4 regions of the Lysinibacillus sp. NPDC056220 genome follow, and region 1 is predicted to be linked to each of the others. Evidence: riboswitches for the same ligand, from Rfam matches in the RefSeq annotation. Region 1 holds a riboswitch; each other region holds the start of a gene.
What was found. A riboswitch is a leader RNA that binds a small molecule or an ion and turns the genes downstream of it on or off. The one in region 1 is predicted to bind cobalamin.
Positions count from the first base shown of each region.

Region 1 (6,243 bases):
ATGCAAACCATCGACAAAAAACCGATTTTAACAGGGAACCTTGCGTCTCCTGAGGCACGTAAGGAGTTAATGACGACTATATTCATCGTTCGACCAGTCTCTAGCACTATACTTAACGCCAAAACAGATGCTCCGATAGCTATGACCTCAGGGTTATCTGTAAAAATATGCATAAGCTGCTTGCGGAAAATGGTCACTACACCAACCATAATAATGGTAAAAATAAATGCTGCTCGGACACTTTTCCATAGTTGATGATAAGCCTCGTCCTTTTCTCCAGCACCTACATGCCTGCCGATAATGATGGCCGTTCCTGTCCCAATGGCAATAGCGAATAAATAGGTGAACATAGATATGTTCATAGCATATTGTCTCGCCGCCAAAGTTTCTGCCCCTAAATATGTGGCATAATATAAAAATATGATCTGGCAAAACTGATAAAGAACCTGCTCAAAGGCAGACGGTAAACCAATGTTTAAAATTTTTCTTACATATTCCTTAGAATATTCGAAGTAGTAATGTAGCTTTACTCGTACTTCCATCACTTGATAAAGCAACCAGAAAAATACGAGCATCGCTAATCCTCTACTAATCACTGAGGATATGGCTGCACCTTTTACACCAAGCTCTGGTAATCCGAAATTTCCAAAGATTAAGCCGTAATTAAGTACAACATGCAGTACATTCATGCCAAGTGATACATACATCGTCTGCTTCGTCCAACCATGAACACGAATAATTGCTGCAAGGGCATTAATGATTGCTTGAAGGAAAATAAAACTCCCAATAATAACTAAATAACTTTGAGCATAATGGAGTACTTCACCTTGCAAGTTCATCATCGACATTAAATGACTAGCAAAGAAGAAAAATAGAACACTCATTATAAGTCCAACTGCCAAATTCATTGTGACTGCTAGAGCGGATATTTTCGCTGCCTCAAAAAAACGTTTTGAACCTAAATATTGTGATACAACGATGGACGCACCATTGCCGACTACCTCAAGAATTAAAATAGCGATATGAATATATTGATTTGCTGCACCAACCCCTGATACAGCATTATCTGATAGAGCACTGAGCATAAAAGTATCGGCTAGTCCCATTAACATAAATAAAAATACTTCTAAAAAGATAGGCCATGTTAAATGGAATAGATTTAACTTATTCGTTCCTTTCATTGTGTCTGCCAATACCTTCACTTCTCCTACACTTTTCTTAAAAATCTATTGTATCTTATCATAAAATTTCAGACTGTAAAGAGATTTATAGGAAGACAGCGCTTCCACCTAAAAAATCCCTCTCACTAAATTTGTGAAAGGGTTTTTATTTAAATTAAGCAAAAGGACTGTAATTGCTCACGCTTATCGGCTGTTAGGCCAAACTCCTGCTCCAAAAAGGCTGTCTTTGAGCCATAACGATGATCCATAGCGTCAAGTGCTGCCTGTAAGTAGTCTTCACGAGCAGACATTAAAGCATAAAATTTCTGTAATTCTTGTTCGTTATATTGGTGCTCAATCGTTTGAGCCATTCTTTCTACCATGGGACGCAAATGGATATTCGTATCTAAATAATCTTCCATAATAGTTTCCTCAGGTACATCTAAAGCCAATAAAATAAGAGCTCCGCCAATTCCTGTTCGGTCTTTTCCAACTGCGCAATGATGGACTAGTCCTAAATTATCAGGGTTTTGTATCGTCAACATTAATTCCTTAAAAGAGGGATTATGGAAAGGCATTTGTGCATAAAAGTCCTTGAACATATCAGCGTTAACTACTTTATAAAACTCTCTACCACCTGTATTTGTTGGCATTTCAAAAGCATGCTTTCCCTTCGCCGGGATTTGAATATATCGAGTTTGTGGAAATACAGGATTAGGGTTATGTTGTACTTCATTCGTGTCACGATAATCAAAAATTGTTTTAATACCTAATGTTTCAAATAATTCTTTATCTGTCGATGTCATTTTACCAAGTGCGGCGGAGCGATAAAATAAGCCCTCCCTTATAACACGCCCATCTCTCGTTTGATACCCCCCCATATCTCGGAAATTATAAACGGCCTCAAACGAAATATTTTTTTGTACTTGCTTCACTGAACTACACCTCCCTATATTAATAAGTGTTCTTATCTTTATTCTATCGAACAAACTACATGAATACCAATTTTCACACTAGGTAATAAAATAAAAAATGCTAGCTGTAATAAACAACTAGCATTTTCTACGATCTTATTTATATAACTCTGGATACACAGCTTTAGCAACTAGCTCAACTGCTTCACCGATACGCGGACCTGGGCGATTTGAGATATCTGTGTCAAGGGGTTGAACTGCCTTATTTTGAATAGCTGATACCGTATTCCACCCATCACGAGCAAGGATTTCTCCAATTGGATTTTCTGTATAGTTGACTGTTGTTAAAATGACGTCTGGATTTCTCGCAATAACATCTTCCTCAGATACTAGCTTCCAGCCATTTAAATCTGCAAACACATTCTTTACATTTGCCGTATTTAATATTTCTTGTTGGAAAGTGCTAGAGCCTGCTGTATATATTTCAGGCTTTGGACTAATCTCTAAATAAACATTTTTGGGTGTTTTTACTTCTTTAACCTTTGTTTTCACATCAGCGATTTTTGCTTTAATTTCTTCGTTTAATGCCTTTCCTTTTTCCTTCACATCCATAACGGCAGCAATTTGTTCGATATCTCCATATACATCATCGAATGTAGCCGCTGATTGAATAACAAACACTTTAATTCCTGCATCTTCGAGTGGCTTAAGTGCATCCTTCTTACCAATCGTATACGCAATCACAACATCTGGCTTTAACGCTATAATTCGCTCACTGTTATAATTCACAGTATCAGAAACACGTTCGATTTTTTGAGCTGCTTCTGGATAAGTATCATATTCAGTGGCACCTACAATTTTATCGCCAACCCCTAGTGCAAATAGAATTTCTGTGTTACTAGGTTGTAAAGACACAACTGTTTTTGGCACTTCCTTAAACTCTATTTCCACACCACGATCATCGGTTACTTTATAACTTGTTTGCTCAATCTTTTGTTCATCTTGAGACACATCCTTATTTTTTGTATCTCCCGCGGTACCACAACCTGCTAAAACGAGCGCTAGCAATAAGACCGATAGCCAGTGTAAATTAAATAGTTTCTTCATTATTATTCACCTTTTTCTTTTTCATTGGATAGGATTTACTCATAAACGGAATTTCAGCTATTCCGGCTTGTTGATTCATATAGACAGCCATTACAAAACATACATTGGCTAATAAGCCTAAATAATCAAAGAGAATAGACGGCACCTCTTGTTCTTCTGAAACCTTGTGTAAAGTTCGATACGATTTTTTCGCCTCACTACGGCAAAGATGTAGAGCAGCCGCCGCCTCTGTTCCTTGAGGTAAAACAAAATTTTGAATCTCATCCTTCACATGACGAACATAAAAATCATAGCGCGCACTTAACCAGGATAGATCTTCATCTGTAACTGCTAGCTTTCCACGAACAGAGCCATTAACATGATAAGCCATAGGTAAAATCTGCATTAAATCATCTGCAACAGCCTGGACATCCTCTTTCTTCACTACAGCTAGTGCAACCCCTATATGCGTTGTTAAACTATCTGTGCGAATCTCAAAATCGACAGTTGAAGCCCTCTCACGCATAAAAGGATAACAAGAATAACGTGCATCTTTTTTCAATCTACTATCCCCCCATTTTTCCAAATGAAAATTCTCGCTTGTTCAGTACATAAAAAAACGTCGCTCCTCACGCAAAGGAACGACGAAAATAACATAATGATTGTCATACAAACACGACACTGCCTATGTATTTGCCGTATATCCTCCTAGCTTCCGAAGAGTTGTTATACGTTCAAATAAAGGTCGGTCTCCTGGCTTGTACAATGCTATTATATGAAATATATAATAGCTATAAAGAACCTTCCCATTTCCTACGAAACAGTGGCTAATCTTTATAATGGCTGTACTTACAGTTGCGGAAACAGCTTCGGCTTTTACCGAATTCCCGATTATGCTAGCAAGCACCTTTATTCTGCAAGAATAATTCACTTGTAATGCAGTTTATCATAGATTGATAGGAAAAAATAGTTACGTACAAAAAGTATACTCGTTTTATAGGCGATATCATAGCATTAAAGTTACTCGACTATAATACTTTTTCAATTGCTTGCTCAATATCAAGCTGTGAGTCTGTAGGCTCAAAGCGAGCTACGGTTTTTCCGCTTGCATCTACTAAAAATTTAGTAAAATTCCAGCGAATATTTCGACCATCTAAAAAACTTGGAGCAAATTGAACGATCGCCTCAGCCAGCATTTTCTCCTGCATGCTTGCTTTCCCGAATTCACGGAAATCGACTTCATGTTTTAAATAATTAAATAAAGGATGTGTCGTCTCACCATTTACTTGGATAAGCTCAAAAATGGGGAACGTAACTCCGTAGTTTACTTTACAAAGATGCGCAGTTTCCTCTCCATCTTCTGGATTTTGGTGGCCAAATTGATCACAAGGAAAACCTAGAACGACAAAATTATTTTTTCCATATTTATCGTACATTTTTTGTAAGTCTTCAAATTGATATGTAAATCGGCACTGATTAGCTGTATTAACTATTAGCAATGTTTTTCCGCGAAATGTTTCCATTGATAAAATTTCACCATTCGGCTTTCGTACTAAATAATTATAAATGCTCATTCCCTAACCCCTTTTGTTTTTTTCATATATTATAATTGACTATTCTCCAATAACCAAAGAGTTTGCACAAAAAACACCATCTCGTTACTAGGAACGGATGGCTGACTTATATTTCTTTTTATATTTAACATTTTGCTCTTCATTAATTAATCGATGTGCTATGTCTAATAATTTAGAATCACTCGTATGATCATATAATTTTTTTAAGGATACAATAATATCATAGCGAATGAGAGTAGGATGCTTCTCATCTAAACAAGTTTGAAATCTCTTGGCTAAAAAAGATACAACTAAATCGCTTTGTACTTGGCCTGCTAAACCAATTTTCCAAATAGCTTGTAATGTATGCCTTGCCGTGACAGGCTTATCATCATAGGTCACAGCCCAAATCTTTAAAAAATCTTCCAATACTCTTTCTTCGGGATCACTGTTTGCAGCTAAAGCACATAAAATTTGCGCGGCAAGTGCACGGGCATGGCCATTTTTATATGTAAGTGCTTGTACAAGCTGTTCCCACACTGCATATGTCCAATCTACGGGCTCCTGCAGAATTTTCATCAGTTCCTCGTAAGATTCATATTGTATATCTCGATTACGCTCTGTTAGATTATTAAAAAGTTGCAAAATCTCTTTTTCCATAATTTATCCCTACCTTTATTGTTTCAGAACGTCATTAAACTTTATTTATGGTACACTTAACTTAATTTTTTTCGCAAAGAAGGTGAGTTTATGAATAAATTTAATGCTAGGAAATTGATTTTTCGATTGCTAGTGATTCTGTCACTAATTATAGCTGCTTATTTTATTATTCCTGTATCTATGCCGTTAATATTAGCAGCTATTAGCGCATTTTTCCTTGAACCGATCGTCATGTTCTTTAAAAGGCGCTGGAAAATGTCTCGAAAAATTGCAGTTGCCTTTATATACATAGTGAGTGTCATTATAATTTCTATTATTTGCTATATTTCAATTACACAGATCATGACGCAAATAATTTTATTGTCTAAGCAAGCTCCCTATTATATTTCCAAGCTATCAGATATGTGGCTTCATATGCAAGAAAATATTTCTAAATACACTGAAGACTTTCCACCTGAAGTTAGTACTTCGCTTCAAAAAACCACAATGGATTTCATAAAGAAAATTGAAGAAACTTTTTTAAGTTTCTTTAATTATAGCAAAGTTTCAGCCTTCTTTTCAGAGATTCCAAGGCTATTTATCAGTCTTCTCGTCTATATGATTGCCCTATTCCTATTTATGCTTGATCTGCCAAAATTGAAGCGCATTACTTATAAGTATTTAAAGCCTAATACAGCAAAGAAAATAAAAATTATTTTAAACCGTTTAAAGGATGCAACATTAGGCTATATGAAAGCACATTTATTTGTAAGCTTCATTATTGGAGGCGTTACACTTGTTGGACTTTTATTAATCCAGCCGAAATACGCCATAACGATGACTATTATTATTTGGCTGATAGATATAGTCCCTTTTTTAGGCTCCATCATT
Region 1 covers NZ_JBMOXD010000004.1:102,581-108,823, forward strand. The annotation lists gene ACOZBY_RS15175 (MATE family efflux transporter) at 1-1,181, opposite strand, end outside; gene ACOZBY_RS15180 (tyrosine-protein phosphatase) at 1,331-2,095, opposite strand; gene ACOZBY_RS15185 (ABC transporter substrate-binding protein) at 2,231-3,181, opposite strand; gene ACOZBY_RS15190 (hypothetical protein) at 3,165-3,722, opposite strand; cobalamin riboswitch at 3,887-4,086, opposite strand; gene ACOZBY_RS15195 (glutathione peroxidase) at 4,189-4,734, opposite strand; gene ACOZBY_RS15200 (hypothetical protein) at 4,822-5,373, opposite strand; gene ytvI (sporulation integral membrane protein YtvI) at 5,464-6,243, shown strand, end outside.

Region 2 (6,243 bases), on a different contig from region 1:
TAATGCTAGAAAAAGTGATGCTCCCAACCGATATATTAGAAGCCCTGCCATCTGAGCTAAGTGGAGGGGAGCGACAACGGGTTAATTTACTAAGGTCGATTTTAGTCGAACCCCAACTATTAGTTTGTGATGAAATTGTTTCGAGTTTAGATCGCTTGATTCAACGAGAAATGATAGATTTATTAATAACTTTAAAAAAAGAAAAAAACATGGCCATTTTATTTATATCGCACGACTTAAAGGCGGTTTCTTATTTGTGTGATCGTATTTATGTCATGAAGTCGGGTAAAATTGTCGATGAGAGCCATAAAGGCGAAGGTGGCTTTGCTTTTACAGACCGATATGCGCAAATGCTGTTTCAAGCCGTAGTATGATTAATCCAAAAACACTTTCCTTATTTGAATGGAAAGTGTTTTTTATTCTTGCAGCAATGATCTAAGTGGGGCAATCAAATCTTCAGAGATGCTATAAATCGTATGGGTATCCTTCACGTTCATCAACGTTCCCTTTTGACCCATTTCCCCTACCCATAGATGGAAGCCATATATATCCACTACTTGTACATCATATGGAGGGGTAGCCATATTAACAATTTCCTTATTTCTCACAGCAGTAGTAATGACTTCATGGAACATTTCAAGAGACTCTTCATCCTCATATTCTTAGATAAAATCAGTATTCACAGTGTCAAATCCTTCGCCGTTAGAAATGCTGACCTTCGCCAATTTGCCCACTGCTAGCTCTTTATCCGTACAGCCTAAAACAACTGTAGCTAGGAGGGACATGATAATAAATAGAAATGCTCGCAATGAACCCCCTCCTTACAGAAAAAATAATACCAAAACTTGGAGTCGTAGCCCGGTTCTCTTCATAATATATTAAACAAACAAAAGCTGAAAGGGGATAAAGAATGGGCTTATTTGATGGATTAATCGGCAATGCAAGCGAGGTGAATTTTGAAAAATTACAGGAGGAGGTCAAAGATTTATTAATTCCAAACGAAACCATCAAAAATGCCTATAAAATTATTAGAGACATATTTATTTTTACGAATAAACGATTAATCCTCATTGATAAGCAAGGAGTTACTGGTAAGAAAACGGAATACCATTCGATCCCCTATAAAAATATTATTCATTTTTCAGTAGAAACGGCTGGTACATTTGATTTAGACGCAGAGCTAAAAATATGGGTATCAGGCAGTTCGCTACCTATCCAAAAAAGCTTCAATAAGGCGACCAATATTTATAAAGTGCAAAGTGTTTTAGCGCAGTATGTTTTAGTCTCGTAATAATGAAATAAAGCCACAATCACGAATCACATACAAAGCCCGCATAGATGCGAGGCTTTTTTGGCTGTGCTTAGAAAGGGGGAATAGGGATGGGGAAATTACTATGTGAGGGGTGTATGCTGTCGCCCCGTTCCAATTAGGGAGCAAGCGCACAGAGCTTAGAAATTAGCAAAGAAATGCTGACTGGTTCTCCCTTACGCATAACCTTTTATATTGTAAAATAATAGATATATTTCAATAATATTGATAGAATTCAATGGATGGAACTGTTTTTTGAAGAAGTGTTATTCGTAACATTAGATTGTTGGGGGGTAATGGAAATGGTTGAAAAAATTGAAATGAATAATAAATCTATCATTTCATTAACGCTTGGTATTCTTTCTATCATCGTACCATTTATTGGATTAGTTCTTGGGATTTTCGGAGTAGTTTTATCAAGAATGTCAACAAAGGAAATTGCTAAAAGCAATGAAAATGGCAGAGGTTTGGCAATTTCTGGTTTAATTTGTAGCGTGATCGGGATTATCATTCAAACCTTTGCAGTATTGTCTATTATCCTTTTTTATTCAATTACTGGTGCTTAGCTTAGTATTTGACCTTAGAAAATACCGTTTTAAGTTGGACGGGAAGAGGAAAAGTGGAAATGGCCATGAGTCAGGATACCAGCCTGTTACGAATACACACCATAAACCTCTTTTTTTGTGTTGAAAATGCATGACCTTCCCAAGCCCCCTGTTTTTAAGATTTTGCTCAAAGCTTTTTTCTTTTTGAAGAATAATAGTTATACACATTACTATTTGTAAAGATGGTGAAACGATGGAACAGATGCTAAAGGAAATAATGTCTCCAAGTCATCAATATAAAGTTCAAATTATAAAACGGAGAGATGGTCTTTTTACAACAGACGTATATATGTGGCAAGAAGACTGCGGATATGAATTTTGGAGTCCTATTAAAAAAGGATTGAGTTTGATTGAGACTGAGGAAGTAGCCGTAACCGTAGCCATTGAACAATTAAGACAATACTCTGGTGAAGTTATTACTCTTTAGTTACATCACTCAACGCTGTCAGATGTAGCGAGAATCGTTGAATCGCGTAGTTGTGCGTATAGGTTTGTCTGAGGTGCGTTTATAGGTTGTTTATGTTAGTATTTCAAAATGATGCAAGTGTCTTATCCCGATTTAACTCGCGGTTTTGCGTTAAAAAAATGAGCGCAGGAATCCCCTGCCCTCGTAACTCATTTTATCAAATATTACATAACTAATAACCTAAATTAAAAGTGTCGTAAATCCTTTTTTAAAAGCCGTTAATCATTCGCTAAAATTTATTCTCATGCGAGTATATACGTCGAATAATAGATGAAGGTGATACGGATGTTAAAAAGAAGATATTCGGTAAAGGACGTATTAGGACAAAACATTAACTAGTTTCGCTGATTTAATATGTGAAAAAGACGACCATTTTGCTGATTCGTTGGAAAAGACCAGAACGTATAGCGGTAAAGAAATTGAAGCTATTAAGTATTATGCTGCGTAGAAAATCCGAGGGGATTTCGAAAGAGATGACCCGCATGAAGCTGAGGAAGTATCATACCATCAAAGTAAATAGGAAGACATGTTGTCAGAATTTCAGAGTTTGTAAGATTAAGTGAAGAAATGGTTTGGAAAATATTGTGATATTTGACTTTAGAAATCCACTACTTTACAATTGATTTTAGTAATCTAATAGGAATGTGGAGTACACCCGATTCCTATGACAATTGAATAGCGTGTAGTAATAGGTGTAAATTGCGTGCAATTTGCTTAAAAGGGAAGTCGGTGTGAATCCGACACTGTCCCGCAACTGTAAATGTGAGCGACTTTTCAGCAACCACTGTCAAATGATGGGAAGGGGAAAAGTGGCGATGACCATGAGTCAGGATACCTGCCTGTTATGAGTACACACCATAAACCTACGAGGAATAGGAGGTGGCATGTTGACAAAACAGAATGCTCTGTTCGTCACAGTACGTCAAACGCCCAAAGTTCATGAAAGGGTTCATTTTCGAACTCCTTCACATTTACTTAGGGTTTGTTTGGCATTGTGTGATGAATCACATTAAAGCGAAGGATTTCCTCAAACATAGAAGGAAGTCCTTTTTGTTTTGAAAATATGTACGCAAAGGGGATGCACATAGGATGAATATTCATGAAACGATAACACAGGAAACGCCTTTTGTAGATATGACCATTTGTAAGCAGCCAAGGACAGAAATTGCTAAAAAAGCGAAAACAAGAATGGTGGTTGAATCACTGATTGATCAATTATTAGCAACGAAGCTGATTCGCAACAACCGCTTTTTTGAGCGAATTTTATATAATAAAGACATTATTTGGATAAGAAATGGTGAGGTAGAAGGCCATCTTTTTGCTCTGGCAACGTTAACGGATCAACTGAAAACGAAGACGAATAGCTTTATGATGTATATGCCGACGAACCCTATTATATATGAGGTGAACGGGGAGCCGTATCACTTAATTACACGCATTGATTCAACACGAGCAAAGCCTAACCTTGATCGCCTTTCACAAGAGCCCAATCCCGTGTTAAGCGCTGCACGTGTCAATGATTTACTATGCTCCATTGTTATACGTTTTTATGAAACTTATATAAATGATTTAATGGAAATTTCTCATCAGGATCAACTAATCGCATTCGCGCAGCAGGAATATAAACAATTTCTGGATGCGGTTCAGGAGTTAAATGGTGATCACTTAAATTGGCATCCACGAGGGAACGGCCATGAGCTATTGTTAACATTAATTGATCAACTACAAATATTAAAAAGTCAGCCTGGTAAAGTTTTAATCGACTTCACTAATACGCAGGGCTATGTGGTGGTTGAACCTGCTTATCAGGTCCATAAGCCCTCAAAGAAAGCTGTCGGTGCGATATGAAAACAAGCCCTCCATGAAGCGGAGGGCTTGTTTTATTTATGCCAGCGTATCATGCTTCATCTGAGGCTATTAGCCTAACACACCGTCCTTGCAAATACTTTACTTGACTTATCCCTGACAGTGCATGGCTGCTTGAGCCTCTTGCCAAGGGACAGTATAGCCTTTGCCTTTAGCGCAAAAAATGCTGGAAGAACTGTATTCAGGGTCCGCATTTTTATCATAGCCTATCTGGCCTATTACTTCTTCTGCATTATGACACACATCATAGCCATCAAATTGGAGGGTAAGTGAGCCTTTCCCATTGGTATAGGCAGCAAAGATTGTGCTATAGCTCATAAAGGTTGCTACAGGTGCACGTCCTGTCAAAACAACGTCAGTTTCGGTGAGGTCTGGGTCGTCGAATGTGCCGGCAGCCTGTTGAATGTCAGTCATCATACGGCCAATAAAATCATTGGAAGCTTTCATTTTAAAGCGATAATATGGCTCAAGCAGGATGTTCTGTGCTTGTTCTAGTCCTTGACGTAGTGCTCGGAAAGTAGCTTCTCGGAAATCACCACCAGAGGTATGCTCATTGTGACCACGCCCCGTTAATAGCGTAAAATGAATATCTGTGACGGCGTAGCCTGTGAGTAAGCCGTGATGATCACGCTCAAACAAGTGCTTCTCAACGAGACGCTGGTTGCCCACTGATAAATCATCGGCATGACAGGCATTACTAAAGGTAATTCCTGCTCCGCGTTCATTAGGCTCCATTAATAAATGAACCTCTGCATAATGCTTGAGTGGCTCAAAATGACCGTAGCCTGTAACGGTTGTCCCAATTGTCTCCATATATAATATTTGCGGCTCTCCAAAAGAAATGTGTAATGCAAAACGTTTCAATAACACGTCAATCAGGACTTCTAACTGAATGACACCCATTATGTGCACATGGATTTCCTGAAATTTTTCCTGCCACACGACACGCAATGACGGCTCCTCGGCCTCTAGTAAACGGAAAATCCTTAATACTTCTTTTATATGTTGCTCACCCTCATATTGAACTTTTGCCTGTAATGTAGGGACAAGCTCATAGGGCAGTGATAGCAATTTACTGCCAATTCGATCCCCAATATTTGCCTGACTGAGCCCTTTAACAGCGAAGATTTCACCAGCCTCAACTTGCTGAACAGTTTCAAATCGACTGCCGTTATATAGGCGAATTTCTGTTACTTTTTCTGTGATATCTCCAAATGTAAATTCATCCCGAATATGTAACTTGCCTGTAAGGGCCTTGATGAACGTTAAACGTTGATGTCCATCATGGCGTATTTTAAAGACCTCTCCTTGAAAAGGTGCTTCTGGCTCGAAGTGAGTACCCGTTAGGAATGGAAGTTGAGCAATAAATTCCTCAATGCCTTCATCCTTCAACGCAGAACCTATAAAACAAGGAAAGGCATCCTCATTTTTAATCATCGTTTGTAGTCTAGTCATGCATTGGCGATGTTCCAATGTTTCATTCAAAAAGTTATCTAGCAGTTCTTCATCACGCTCTGCCAGCCATTCCATAATCGTGCTTGAAACATAGTTTTCCTGCAGTGGTTCATCTATGAGGATTACATGTTCTGAGAAATCCTTATGCAGCTGAGTCATAACAGCTCTCACATCTGCTCCGTCACGATCTATTTTATTAATAAAAAAGAGTGTAGGGACATGATAGTTCCGTAAAAGCTGCCATACAGTTTCTGTATGACCCTGTATACCCTCTACAGCACTAATAATAATGATGGCATAATCCATGACCCGAATGGCACGCTCCATCTCAGGGGAGAAATCGACATGCCCTGGTGTATCGATCAGCGTATATGTATCGTCGCCGATAGTCATGCGACCTTGCTCGGCAAATATTGTAATGCCACGTTTACGCTCAAGCTCATGATTATCTAAATAGGCATCCTGATGATCGACACGACCCCGCGCTTGAATACTATTTGTATGATAAAGCATTTGCTCAGAAAAGGTTGTTTTTCCTGCAT
Region 2 covers NZ_JBMOXD010000003.1:335,651-341,893, reverse strand. The annotation lists gene ACOZBY_RS11755 (ABC transporter ATP-binding protein) at 1-374, shown strand, start outside; gene ACOZBY_RS11750 (hypothetical protein) at 417-635, opposite strand; gene ACOZBY_RS11745 (hypothetical protein) at 663-809, opposite strand; gene ACOZBY_RS11740 (PH domain-containing protein) at 911-1,291, shown strand; gene ACOZBY_RS11735 (DUF4190 domain-containing protein) at 1,612-1,875, shown strand; gene ACOZBY_RS11730 (hypothetical protein) at 2,108-2,341, shown strand; cobalamin riboswitch at 3,054-3,237, shown strand; gene ACOZBY_RS11725 (hypothetical protein) at 3,470-4,228, shown strand; gene ACOZBY_RS11720 (GTP-binding protein) at 4,337-6,243, opposite strand, start outside.
Region 2: linked by a shared signal. The riboswitch ahead of ACOZBY_RS11725 (hypothetical protein) and the one ahead of ACOZBY_RS15190 (hypothetical protein) in region 1 are both predicted to bind cobalamin.

Region 3 (6,243 bases), on a different contig from region 1:
TTGTTGTCCCCCACTAAGCTGGGAAGGATACTTTTCGGCAATAGATTTTTCTAACTCTACATGATTAAGTAATTCCTTTACCTTATAGTGTCTCTCAGCTGAGCTATAATGCTCGAAATTTAGGTACGGTTCCTCTAAAATTTGAAAAATAGTGTGCTTTGGATTTAATGAATGATAGCTATTTTGGAAGACTGCTTGTAAATCTCTCCGTATCATTTTTTTCTGTTGGCTAGTGGCATCATAAAGATTAACCCCTTGAAATAGAACCTCACCGGCTGTTGGCCTTTCCATTCCTAATATAATTCGGCCCAATGTACTTTTTCCTGAGCCACTTTGTCCAACAATGCCTAAGCATTCCCCCTCCTGAAGTGAAAATGATACTTTCTGTAATACAGGAGCATCCTGTCTTCGCTTGAATATGAACGGTCTATGTGCATAGTTCTTCTCAATATTTCTCACTTCTAGTAGCTTCAATTTTTTCACCTCTAAAACATCATTCGGGATTGTAATAGTTTCTTTGTATAAGGATGCTGTGGTGCATCAAAAAAATCATAGACATTCGCTTGTTCAATTAGTTCCCCCTTATACATCACGGCTACATCATCAGCTAGTTCAGCAATAACGCCTAAATCATGCGTCACAAGAAGTATGGCTGCCTGTGTTTCCAGGCGAATCCGATCAAATAATGTCAATACCTGTTTTTGGTTGACTGTATCAAGAGCTGTCGTTGGCTCATCAGCTATGTATACCGAGGCTTGAATTGCGAGTGACAAAGCAATCATTACACGCTGTAGCATTCCCCCACTTAATTGGAATGGATAATAGTGTAAAAGTTTCTCGGGATTAGGTAAATTAACTTTTGACATGCTTTCCATAGCAATTTGTCTAATTTCATTTTTAGTTATAACAAAATGAGCCTTTAATGATTCACGAAAATGACTTTCAATGGTTTGCACACGGTCAAAGGCAGTCGAAGGATTTTGCATAATAATAGATAGATGTCTTCCACGATAAGCTCTCATTTGAGCAGCATTTATCTTCAATAAATCTTGTTGATGGTAGAATATGTGCCCTTTGATAATCTGCGCTCTAGACGGTAAGGCTTGCATGATAGCTTGGCAAAGCATGGTTTTCCCACTACCGCTTTCGCCAATAATCCCCAAAACGCGGCCTTGATAGGCTGTCAGATGAATGGCGTTTAAAATATTTTGTTCTCCAATTTTGACCGATAAGTCTTTCACTTCTAAAACTTTTTTCATAACTTCCCCTTTACTGGTCAGGCGTCTTTAAACTACTTGCCAAAACATTACATACTAGGACAACTAGAACGATAGTAAGCCCAGGATATAGCATTAATTCGGGATGTTGGCGGATATATTGCTTCCCTTCATTTACCATCATTCCCCACTCAGGAGTGGGAGCCTGCACGCCAAGCCCTATAAAGGAAAAGCCTGCAATCTCTAAAATAACCTTTCCCATATCTAATGCAACAATCGTTACAATAGGAGGCCAAACATGAGGGAGATAGTGACGAATAATTAATTTCACACCTGTAGTACCGCTTATTCTTGCCGCTAGAATAAAATCCTTTTCATTCATGCCGATAAATAAACTTCGAATTAGTCTTGAATAATAAATAAGCTGTGTCAAAATAAGTGCGATTAACACATTTTTTAAGCTTGGCCCTAATACACCTAAAAGCCCAAATGCTAGTACAAGTGTTGGAAAAGCTAATAAAATATCGCATATCCGAATAAATAGCGCATCTATTATACCTCTTTTTAAAGAGACCCATGCGCCCAACAGGATCGCTACTACAATAGCAACTATTTGTATGACGAGCGCCGCACCTAAAGAATACCGAATCCCTAAAAGCAATCGTGAGAAGACACATCTTCCTAATTGGTCTGTTCCTAATGGATAGTCCCATGAAGGTGCTAAAAATTTCTTAGAAATATCGACTGCTAAAGGGTCATGAGGCATCATGATTGGGGCAAACAGTCCTAGTAAACCAATGATGATTAGTATAGTGAGACTCATAAATCTTCTCATATGTATACGTTCTAAGTTCACTTTACTCTCTCCTATTCTTCATCATCAGATGAGGATCCAATAAACGATGCAATACATCTGTGCCTAGATTGGCGAGCACATAGATGACAGCGATCACCAACACATAGCATTGTACAACGGGGTAATCACGATTCGTTATGGATTCTATTAAATATCTACCGAGTCCAGGCCAACTAAATACTTGCTCTACAATGACAGCCCCACCTAGCAAATTTCCGAGTGTCATCCCTAACAAAGTTGATATCGGTATGGCAGCATTCCTCCCCACGTGTCGGATGAGAATGACCGATTTTTTTAAGCCTCTAAGCTGTGCATATTTTACATAGGGCTGCTCGTATTCTTCAATGATGGCAGAGCGGATAAACTGTGAGAACAATCCGATTGTAGGTAAAGCTAATGTGAAAGCTGGTAAAACTAAATGTGCTCCTGAACCTTTTCCATTCGTCGGAAAAATCCCAAGTTTTAAACTGAATAGATAAAGTAGGATAAACCCTAACCAAAATGTTGGAATGGAAACACTTAGGACTGTAAATAATCGAATGATTTTATCGATAAAGGAATGCTTATATAATGCGCTCACAACCCCTAATGGAATACTAAAGGTTAAAATAAGGATAAATGCTACTAAAGCTAATTCGATGGTAGCGGGTAGCTTAGCAAATAGCTCATCACCAACGGGTAATTTACTAACAAAAGATGTCCCAAAGTCTAGCTGTAAAACGCCTTTTACCCATAGCAGATATTGCATGATAAAAGGCTTATCTGTCCCTAATTCTTCTCGTAAAGCTTGTATAGCCTCTGGTGTTGGGGCTATTCTTGCAAGTCGAAGAATGACCTCTGCTGGTTCTACTGGTACGAAACGAATAAACACAAAGGTCAGAATAGATACGCCTACTAATACAAATGGAAGTGTGAGAATTCTTTTTACACAAAACATCCAAGTCGATTCGTACATGTCGTCACTTCCTATTTCATCCGATGATAAAAAGAGAGTTGTCCTGGTTCGACACACTCTCTCTTTCATACTTAGTTTTCTTTATCCATTTGTGCATATGGAATGTCATACTCAGAAGCACGTGGTGCAAAATCCTTCATATATGGTTGATAAATAACTTGATTCGTTTCATACGATATTGGATAGAACAATGCTTGTTTGTGGAACATTGTTAAAATATCCGTGTATAGCTGCACGCGTTCTTCTTCATCGGTCCCGACTAATAATTGATGTATGTTAGTATCGATTTCTTGAGTATTTGGTAAGCCTAATTTTGCTTCATAAACACCACTAGCATTTGGTGTAGCTGATTCATTTGCAAAGCTATGTGGATCAGTCGGCGGTCCATTAGTTCGCCAGAAGTTAATATCAACCTGATCATCCATTAATTTTTGCAGACCGACCATCACATCGGCGCCTTCAATATTTAACTGTACGCCTATTTTCGCTAGCTCGCCCTGCATTAACTCTGCCATAGGTTTTTGAATGGCATCAGTAGCAATATAGATTAAATCTAATGTAAGGGGTTGACCATTTTTTGAACGAATTTTTTCACCCTTCTGTAGCGTCCATCCCGCTTCATCTAGCAATTTCTGTGCTTTTTCAGGATTATATATAATGGGGGCTAAATCAATATTGGCATATGGAATTGCTTCCCAAAATAGCGTGTTAGCCACTTTTTCTGTACCATGTGTAATGCTTTCTACCATTTGTTCCTTATTGATAGCATATTGCATTGCTTGTCGAACCTTTAGCTCAGCTAACGGTCCAGACTGTGTATTGAACAGTAATGCTTTTGTAGACAGTGGCTCAGATGTAGCTGTTTTATATTTGCCACTATCTCTTAAATACGTATAGTTATCTAAGCTAATAACCCCTCGCCCATAAATGACATCTAATTCTTCATTTTCAAAGGCTAACGAAATGGATTCCGAATTTGGGATGATTTTAACCTTTATTTTATCTACGAGAGGCTTTTCTCCCCAATAATGTTCATTACGGCTAAATAAAGCATATTCATCTTTTTTATAGTCGGTTAAAACCCATGGCCCTGTGCCAATAGCTGATTGAATGGAATCATTTGTCTTATCGCCGTCTGGGAAGCCATTATCCCCTAAAAAACGGAATGGTCTGACAAAGGCTAATTCGTTTAACACAGGGTAATACGGTTCGTCTAATTGCAAACGTATTGTTGATTCATCTACTTTGACGACCTCTTTTATATGGTTGACCATGCCCATCCAAGAATGCATGTCACGATTCGCTAATACCGCATCAAAATTGCGAATCACATTATCAGCATTAAAGGCAGTCCCATCCGAATAGTTAACATCCTTGCGTAAATGGAACGTATAAGCAGTTTTATCCTCTGAGATGACCCAGCTTTCTGCTAGCTTTGGCGTAATTGTCCCATCATCGTTATACGCCACTAAAGATTCATAAACCATTGCTTGAGCAGTCATCTGATTTGGTAAATATGTATGGGGGTTTAATGGGCCTACATCTAATGGCCAACCAATCGTAATCATTTTTTCATCTGTCTGTTCAGTTGATGCTGAGTTTCCTTTGTCTTTTTCCGTGCTTGTACAACCTGCAAGAAAACTGAAGGTCAAAACAAGCATGTAAGGCAGTAAATACTTCGTCCATCTCATTTTTTATCTCCTATCTCTATTCCCTGTTCATATCTACAAATTGAATAGAAAGAAGGCATAAAAAAACCTTATTCTACAAGAATAAGGACAGATAAACCTACAATACGTAAGCTACCATCCATCTCCCTATCTTTCGTAGATCATCAATGAATCTTCTTACAAGCAGGCATTCTGGCTTATGAATCATCATTTTGCTTCACCTTCCCAAGAAAAAACTCAGTGGTCATCGAAACAAAACTCCTCATTTACAGCTGCGGGACAGCATGGGATTTACACCCATTTTCCTTTTAATCGAACGAAAAATAATTTCATTCAAACTTGTAATGCAATATTTGAAATTAGTAATAAACATAACATGCTCAAATGTTCACGTCAATTTTATTTTCTGAATATAATAAACAGATACAAAAAGACCAGGCAGATAACCTGATCTTTGCTTAACTCCTTTTATCTCTCGTTATCTCGATATAGATTCCTTCACCTCCTGACGCAATAGTTTGGTAGCAGCCACCATATTAGCTAAAGCCGCTATTGTTTCTGGCTCTTTCCTTGTTTTTAAGCCACAGTCCGGATTAATCCAAAATTGATGTTTGTCTAAAACTTGTAAACTATCTCTCATGATGGCTAACATTTCTCCCTCACTCGGCACACGTGGACTATGAATATCGTATACACCTAATCCAATCCCTTTTGTATAAGGATGCACTTGAAGTGAAGAAATAAGCTCTCCATGGCTTCGTGATGTTTCAATAGAAATCACATCAGCATCTAGCGCACTAATGGGTTCTATGAAATCGTTAAATTCGCAGTAACACATATGTGTATGAATTTGTGTTGTATCTTTTACACTCGAGGTAGCAAGTTTGAAGGCATTGATTGCCCAGTCTAGGTAAGCCCCCCAATTTTCTTTACGAAGAGGTAGCCCTTCTCTTAGTGCTGGTTCATCCACTTGAATAATGGAGATACCTGCCGTTTCTAGTGCTTTCACTTCCTTACAAAGTGCTAAAGCAATTTGATAGGCCACATCTTTCCGAGAAATATCATCACGTACAAAGGACCAATTTAAAATGGTCACTGGCCCTGTCAGCATCCCTTTGACAAAGCGCTTCGTTAAGCTTTGGGCATACGCTGACTCTTTCACGGTAATGGATGAAGTCCATTCAACATCTCCATAAATAATCGGAGGCTTCACACAGCGAGAACCATACGAAACCACCCATGCTTTTTCAGTAAAGGCAAAGCCCGTCAGTTTTTCACCGAAATACTCGACCATGTCTGTCCGTTCAAATTCTCCATGAACCAGTACATCTATATCCATATCCTCCTGCAAGTGAATCCAGCGCTTTGTTTCCAGTTCAATAAATGCTTCATAGTCTGTATTCGATATTTGTTTCTTTCGCCAAGCATTCCGATTTCTCTTCACCTCATCAGATTGAGGAAAGCTACCGATTGTTGTTGTAGGGAATAGTGGTAAGGCTAACGCCTGCTGCTGTAATTTTTGACGTTGACTAAAATCACTATGTC
Region 3 covers NZ_JBMOXD010000003.1:83,519-89,761, reverse strand. The annotation lists gene ACOZBY_RS10515 (ABC transporter ATP-binding protein) at 1-483, opposite strand, end outside; gene ACOZBY_RS10510 (ABC transporter ATP-binding protein) at 486-1,259, opposite strand; gene ACOZBY_RS10505 (ABC transporter permease subunit) at 1,270-2,073, opposite strand; gene nikB (nickel ABC transporter permease) at 2,075-3,028, opposite strand; gene nikA (nickel ABC transporter substrate-binding protein) at 3,100-4,719, opposite strand; cobalamin riboswitch at 4,864-5,056, opposite strand; gene metE (5-methyltetrahydropteroyltriglutamate--homocysteine S-methyltransferase) at 5,177-6,243, opposite strand, start outside.
Region 3: linked by a shared signal. The riboswitch ahead of nikA (nickel ABC transporter substrate-binding protein) and the one ahead of ACOZBY_RS15190 (hypothetical protein) in region 1 are both predicted to bind cobalamin.

Region 4 (6,243 bases), on a different contig from region 1:
CCCGCCAAATAAAATTATTGATAATGATGGCTTGGCAATTTTTGATCCACAAGAAGATGGCATCGATTTTTGGGAATCCATTGAGTATATGCGAGTATCGTTCCCAGAGGCGAGAGTGATTGGACCAATGTACAATAATGATTCACCAATTGTTGTACCAAGCACAACAAATAATACATTTAATGTGAATGGCGGTTTAAATATTGCAGCCGATGATTATAATCCGGAAAAAATTATGCTTGAAGGAGTAGCTGGAAAAAATTATGATTCAGGGGATCGCTTTAATGAACCGCTTATCGGATTTGTAGAAAACTTTACAGATGGCTATCGACTGAACACGAATAATGTTTTTCCTAATGTAACAAAGGCACATCTTCAACAAGAAGTGACGCATCTTCAACCAGTAGCGGACAAATTAAATGTCGCTTCTTATAATATCGAAAACTTTTCGAATAATCCTGCCAATACATCTAACGAAAAAGTAGACAGAATTGCAGCGACATTTGTAAATAATATGAAGTCACCAGATATTATTACATTAGTCGAAGTTCAAGATAACGATGGTCAAATTGATTCAGGAAATGCAGATGCATCTGAAAGCTACATGCGATTAATTCATGCGATAAAAGCTGCGGGTGGTCCTGCTTATGATTGGATTGATGTCATGCCAATTAACAATACAGTAGGCGGTGCACCAGGCGGTAATATTCGTGTTGGCTATCTATATAATCCGACAAGTGTTTCATTAGTGTCAGGTATAAAAGGGTTAGGCAACCAAGCGAATACATGGACAGCAGATGGAAGCCTTGCTTTAAATCCTGGCTTTGTTGATCCATCAAAATTTGTAGATACACGAAAACCAATTGCAGCGGAATTTGAATTCCAAGATGAACGTGTAGTTATTATCGGAGCTCACTTAAATTCTAAAGGTGGGGATGGTTCACTTTGGGGACCAACACAGCCACCAGTTTTAGAATCAGTTAAGAAACGTATTCAACTTGCTCAGGCCATCAATGATTTTATCGATGAAGGACTTGCCATAAATCCGAATTTAAATTTCATAGTGGCAGGGGACATGAATGACTTTGAGTTCACACCAGCACTTGAAACATTGAAAGGAGATGTTTTAACGAATATGATAGATAAAGCCCCAGAGCAAGATCGTTTTACGTACTTCTTCCAAGGGAACAATCAAGTGTTGGATCATATTTTAGTTTCGAATCATCTTGCGGATGTTACGGAAATTGACCTAATTCATATGAATGCGAACTTTACAGAGGCACAAGGCAGAGCATCGGATCATGACCCTGTATTAGTTCAAATTGATTTGCAAGCAGGAAAAGAAGAAATACCAACACCAATAGTACCTGAAAATGTATATAGCTTTAATCACTACAAGACTGGTAAATTAATAGTGAATCGTCCAAGCATTTCATTAACGTTAGGGGAAAATACCATTATTAAAAATGGCATTGCAGTATTTAGTCAATATGCCGAATTCCATGGCGAAGGATTTGCAAACAAAACTGTAGTGATCAGTCCTAAAAAAGGAAATGCGATTATTGACTTTAAAGGTACGAAAATTGGTTCCATTATTATTGAAGGAAAAAATGTAAAAGAAATCCGTAATTTACCTGCTGGATCGACCATAACGTATACAAAAGGGGCATCGGCAGAGGAAATTGAATTTAAGTAATGACTACTTGCAGGAACAATGTAAAGCATATGCTAATCATACTTTATTTTGATAATTAAACAGTATGGACAGTATTCATGAAGTACAGTAAAAAAATTAGCCATTCCAAACTTTTGGAGTGGCTTTTACTTTACCTCATTCATAACTAGCCTATAGTAGATTCATTTCTGTGGACAAGAATTCTTTCAACGGCAGATATTTGATGGTCCTATGTATTTTAAATATGAAAACGAAAAAATTGACGAAAAAAAACTAAATAGATATTATAGATATGTTAAGTCTTTAATAGGGCGGTAAGACCCGACAAACTAAACGTTATTTTATGCTACGTAATCTTTAATGAGGTAGTTAAACATTAAGGGTTTAATGACTCATAATTGAAAAGGTATATAACTTTTGCGGTGTCTTTTGCCTTAATTACAGATATTAAAGGTCTATAATATATTTTGATGTGGAGGAAAAAAGGATGAATAAATACGATTGTGTAATTATAGGTGGTGGCCCTGCTGGTTTAAGTGCTGCCTTAACATTGGGAAGGGCGCGCAGAAAGATTGCTATATTTGATAATGGAACTAATCGAAATCGTGTAACTCAAGAGTCGCATGGTTTTTTAACAAGAGATGGGATAAAGCCACAAGAATTTAAGAATATAGCTAGTAAAGAAATAAAATCTTACCCATCTATATCTATGTTAGATCAAACAATTATCGAGATAACTAAAGATGATAAAAGCGGTTTATTTCTTGTCAAAACTTCGGAAAATAAATCATATATGTCTGCAAAAGTATTGTTAGCTACTGGAATACAAGAGGAGTTTCCCCTCCCGCAAATCAGACAATATTATGGTAAAAGCTTGTTTAGCTGTCCTTATTGCGATGGTTGGGAGCTGAGAGACAAGCCATTGGCTATCATAGCAGAAAAAGAGGAGCATATTAAACATATGACCAAATTGGTTTTTAATTGGTCACAGGATTTAATCGTTTTTACGAATGGTCATCAACTTTCCGATAACGTTCAAAGTGAATTTGAACGTAAAAAAATTAAACTGTATACAGAATGTGTAAAAAACTTGCATGGGGAAGATAGTAACTTAATTAGTATTGAATTAGAAACAGGTGAACATATTTTAAGAAGTGGTGGATTTGTCGTACCTAATTTTTATCGTCCAAATAAATTTGCTAAACAGCTAAATTGCCAAGTTGATGAAAATGGGACAATTATTACTGATGGTACTGGACGAACAACAGCGGCTGGAATATATGTTGCAGGTGAAACGGAAAAGGGGGGTGCCTCTTCTTTAATGATCGCTGCTGCGGAAGGTTTTAAGACAGCCTCTAGTATAAATTTGGATATCACAATAGATAGGTTTTAAGTAAAAGGTTAGCTGATGAGTATAGAAAATTCATCAGCTATTTTTGTAAATAAAGGATAAAGTTAATATACCTAGTTGAGCGGACAGAGAAAGAACTTGGATATGTTATACTATGAATACAGAATAACTGGATAAAGGTACCTGTTTATTATGAATAGTTGCAAAGGGACAAGTACAACGAAAAATCTGCAAAGATAGGATAAATTGAGTATGATGAATGATATACATCTTTCTCAAAGTGGGTTGACGATTATGTAGTTTTAGTCATAATTGCATCTTTACTATTATGGAAAGATGCCTTTTTTATGAATAAAATTTCAATTGGGCCTCCGTTATTAGGTAAATAAATGATCAGCATGTAACTTCCTATTTTTTTATAGTTATATTTTTATATGATTATGTTTTATCTCTTTCGATTAAGGTTATGTCAGAAAATATGAATAGTCTCAAATTGATGAACTTTTATTTCGCGATTTACTTTTTATATAAAGGATGGTACACTTAAAACTATTGAAAAACAATATATTGTGTTCGTTTTGTATAGGTACTACTATATGTAGTTTAATAGGGAAGTTCGGTACTATTCCGACGCTGTCCCCGCAACTGTAAAGCTGACGATGATTGTAACCACTGTGCATTCGCATGGGAAGGAAATCAGAGATTGAAGCAAAGCCAGGAGACCTGCCTTTATAAAACAAATTTATCATTTCTTCGGGGATTAAGAGATGGGAACGTCAGTATTTTTAGTATGTTAACGTTTCCATGTAAGCTATCTCTTTAGAAGAGGTAGCTTTTTTATTTTATGAAAAGAGGGATTACTATGAAACTTTATACGAAAACAATCTGTCCAAAATGCCTTTGGGTAAAATCCGAATTACAACGAGCAGGACTTGAAGCAGAAATTGTTAATATTGATCACGATGAACAAGCTAAACAAACAATTATTGATGCAGGTTTTTTAAGTGTGCCTGTTTTAGAGGTGGATGAAACATTTATAGGGGATGTTCAGGAAATTGTTTCTCGTATTGAGATGATTACACTATGATCGTTTACGCTAGTCGTACAGGAAATGTCCGCAATGTAGTATCTAAACTAAGGGCAGAATCTATTGAACTCTCAGAGGAATTAAGCTTGAATAAGCCTTATCTTTTAATTACATACACAGATGGTTTAGGCGACATTCCAGCAAAAGTGCAACGTTTCTTAGATAAAAACAGAGATTTTTGTAAAGGAGTAGTTGCTAGTGGCAACAGTAACTTTGGACATCATGTATTTGGCGCAGCAGGAGAGAAAATTGCTACTACCTATCATGTACCATTAGTGAGGAAATTAGATTTGCGCGGCAATCAAACAGATTATGAAGCTATACAAACGTTTTATGAAACGAGGGTAATGGGATGAAAACTTATTTAAAGCTTAATAATGACGTACTGAATCGTTATAGTACAACGGGGCTACTAGAGTTAGAAAAGGATCGTGAGGCTACGCGCCGCTACTTTTTAGAATATGTCAACGTACGTTTACGTTACTTTATAGATATAGAGGAAAAAATCCGCTATTTAGTTGATGAAGGCTACTACGAAAAAGCTTTTATCGACATGTACGAGATGGATTTTATTAAAAAGTTGTACAAAAAAGCGTATGATTATAATTTCCGTTTCCCATCATTTATGAGTGCTAGCAAATTTTATGACAGCTACGCTATGAAAAGTCGTGATGGAGAAGAAATCTTAGAAAAATATGAGGACCGGATTGTCATTATTGCCTTGTACTTGGCACAGGGGAACACGGTACTAGCAGAACGTTCTGTAGAAGCGATGATGGAAGCCTATCAACCTGCAACGCCTACTGCATTAAATAGTGGGAAGAAAGCTCGTGGCGAATTAGTAAGTTGCTTTAAATTATCCATGGATGACTCCATGAATAGCATCGCTGAAAATATTGGTTATTGTTTAGAGCTATCACGTCTAGGTGGAGGGGTCGGGGTCAACTTAACGGATTTACGTCCTTTAGGTGATCCAATTAAAGAAATACTAAATCGTGCAAGTGGTGTGATTCCAGTGGCGAAACTATTAGAAAATTCTTTTAGTTATTCTAATCAGCTTGGTCAGCGTAATGGCTCAGGAGTTGTTTACCTAAATATTTTCCATGCAGATATAGAGAATTTTATTTCATCAAAAAAACCAAATGCTGATGATAAAATTCGCCTCGCAACACTATCAACAGGTATTATTATACCAAGTATTTTCTTCGAACTGATGAAGCGTGATAAAGATATAGTGTTATTTAGTCCATATGATATTTTTAAAGTATATGGTAAACGAATGTCGGAAATTTCAATTTCTGATATGTACTATGAACTACTAGATAATCCTAAAATCCGTAAAATTAAACGTTTGAATGCGCGTAGACTCTATACAGAGGTAAAAAAAGCTCAATTCGAATCCGGTTATCCCTTTGAAATTTTTGATGATAATGTTAATGACGTACATCCACTAAAAAATATCGGTCGCGTAAAAATGTCAAACTTATGTACTGAAATCTTGCAAGTTCAAGAAACTAGTGTTATCACAGATCAAGATCAACCTAACGAATATGGGTTAGATGTGTCGTGTAATTTAGGGTCAATTGATATCCACGCAGCGAGTAAAGTAAATGATTTTGAAGCATTAATCGATACAGCTATGCACTTATTAACAAATGTATCCCAAATGACGCACATCAAAAATGTTCCGTCGGTCGCAAAAGCCAATCAATTAATGCACTCAGTAGGTCTAGGGTGTATGAATCTCCATGGACATCTTGTTACGGAGGGAATTATGTATGGCTCGAAAGATTCTATTCATTTCATGGACCGCTTTATGGAAGCAATGAACTATTATTCTCTAAAATCATCGATGGAAATGGCTAAAGAAAAAGCAGAAACGTTCTATCGATTTGAAGATAGCGATTATGCTTCAGGTATCTATTTTGATCAATATGTAAATAAGACTGAAGAAGAGCTTTCACCTGCTGTATTAAAAGCACTCGGAAACATTCCAATCATTACTAGTAAAATGTGGGAATTATTAAAGCAAGATGTTATGCAATATGGCTTATTCCATTCATATCGTTTAGCTATAGCACCAACTGGTAGTATATCGTACATTCGTAGCTGTACGGCCTCCATCTCTCC
Region 4 covers NZ_JBMOXD010000001.1:157,731-163,973, reverse strand. The annotation lists gene ACOZBY_RS00785 (chitobiase/beta-hexosaminidase C-terminal domain-containing protein) at 1-1,696, shown strand, start outside; gene ACOZBY_RS00780 (NAD(P)/FAD-dependent oxidoreductase) at 2,163-3,068, shown strand; cobalamin riboswitch at 3,594-3,771, shown strand; gene ACOZBY_RS00775 (glutaredoxin family protein) at 3,889-4,113, shown strand; gene nrdI (class Ib ribonucleoside-diphosphate reductase assembly flavoprotein NrdI) at 4,110-4,469, shown strand; gene nrdE (class 1b ribonucleoside-diphosphate reductase subunit alpha) at 4,466-6,243, shown strand, end outside.
Region 4: linked by a shared signal. The riboswitch ahead of ACOZBY_RS00775 (glutaredoxin family protein) and the one ahead of ACOZBY_RS15190 (hypothetical protein) in region 1 are both predicted to bind cobalamin.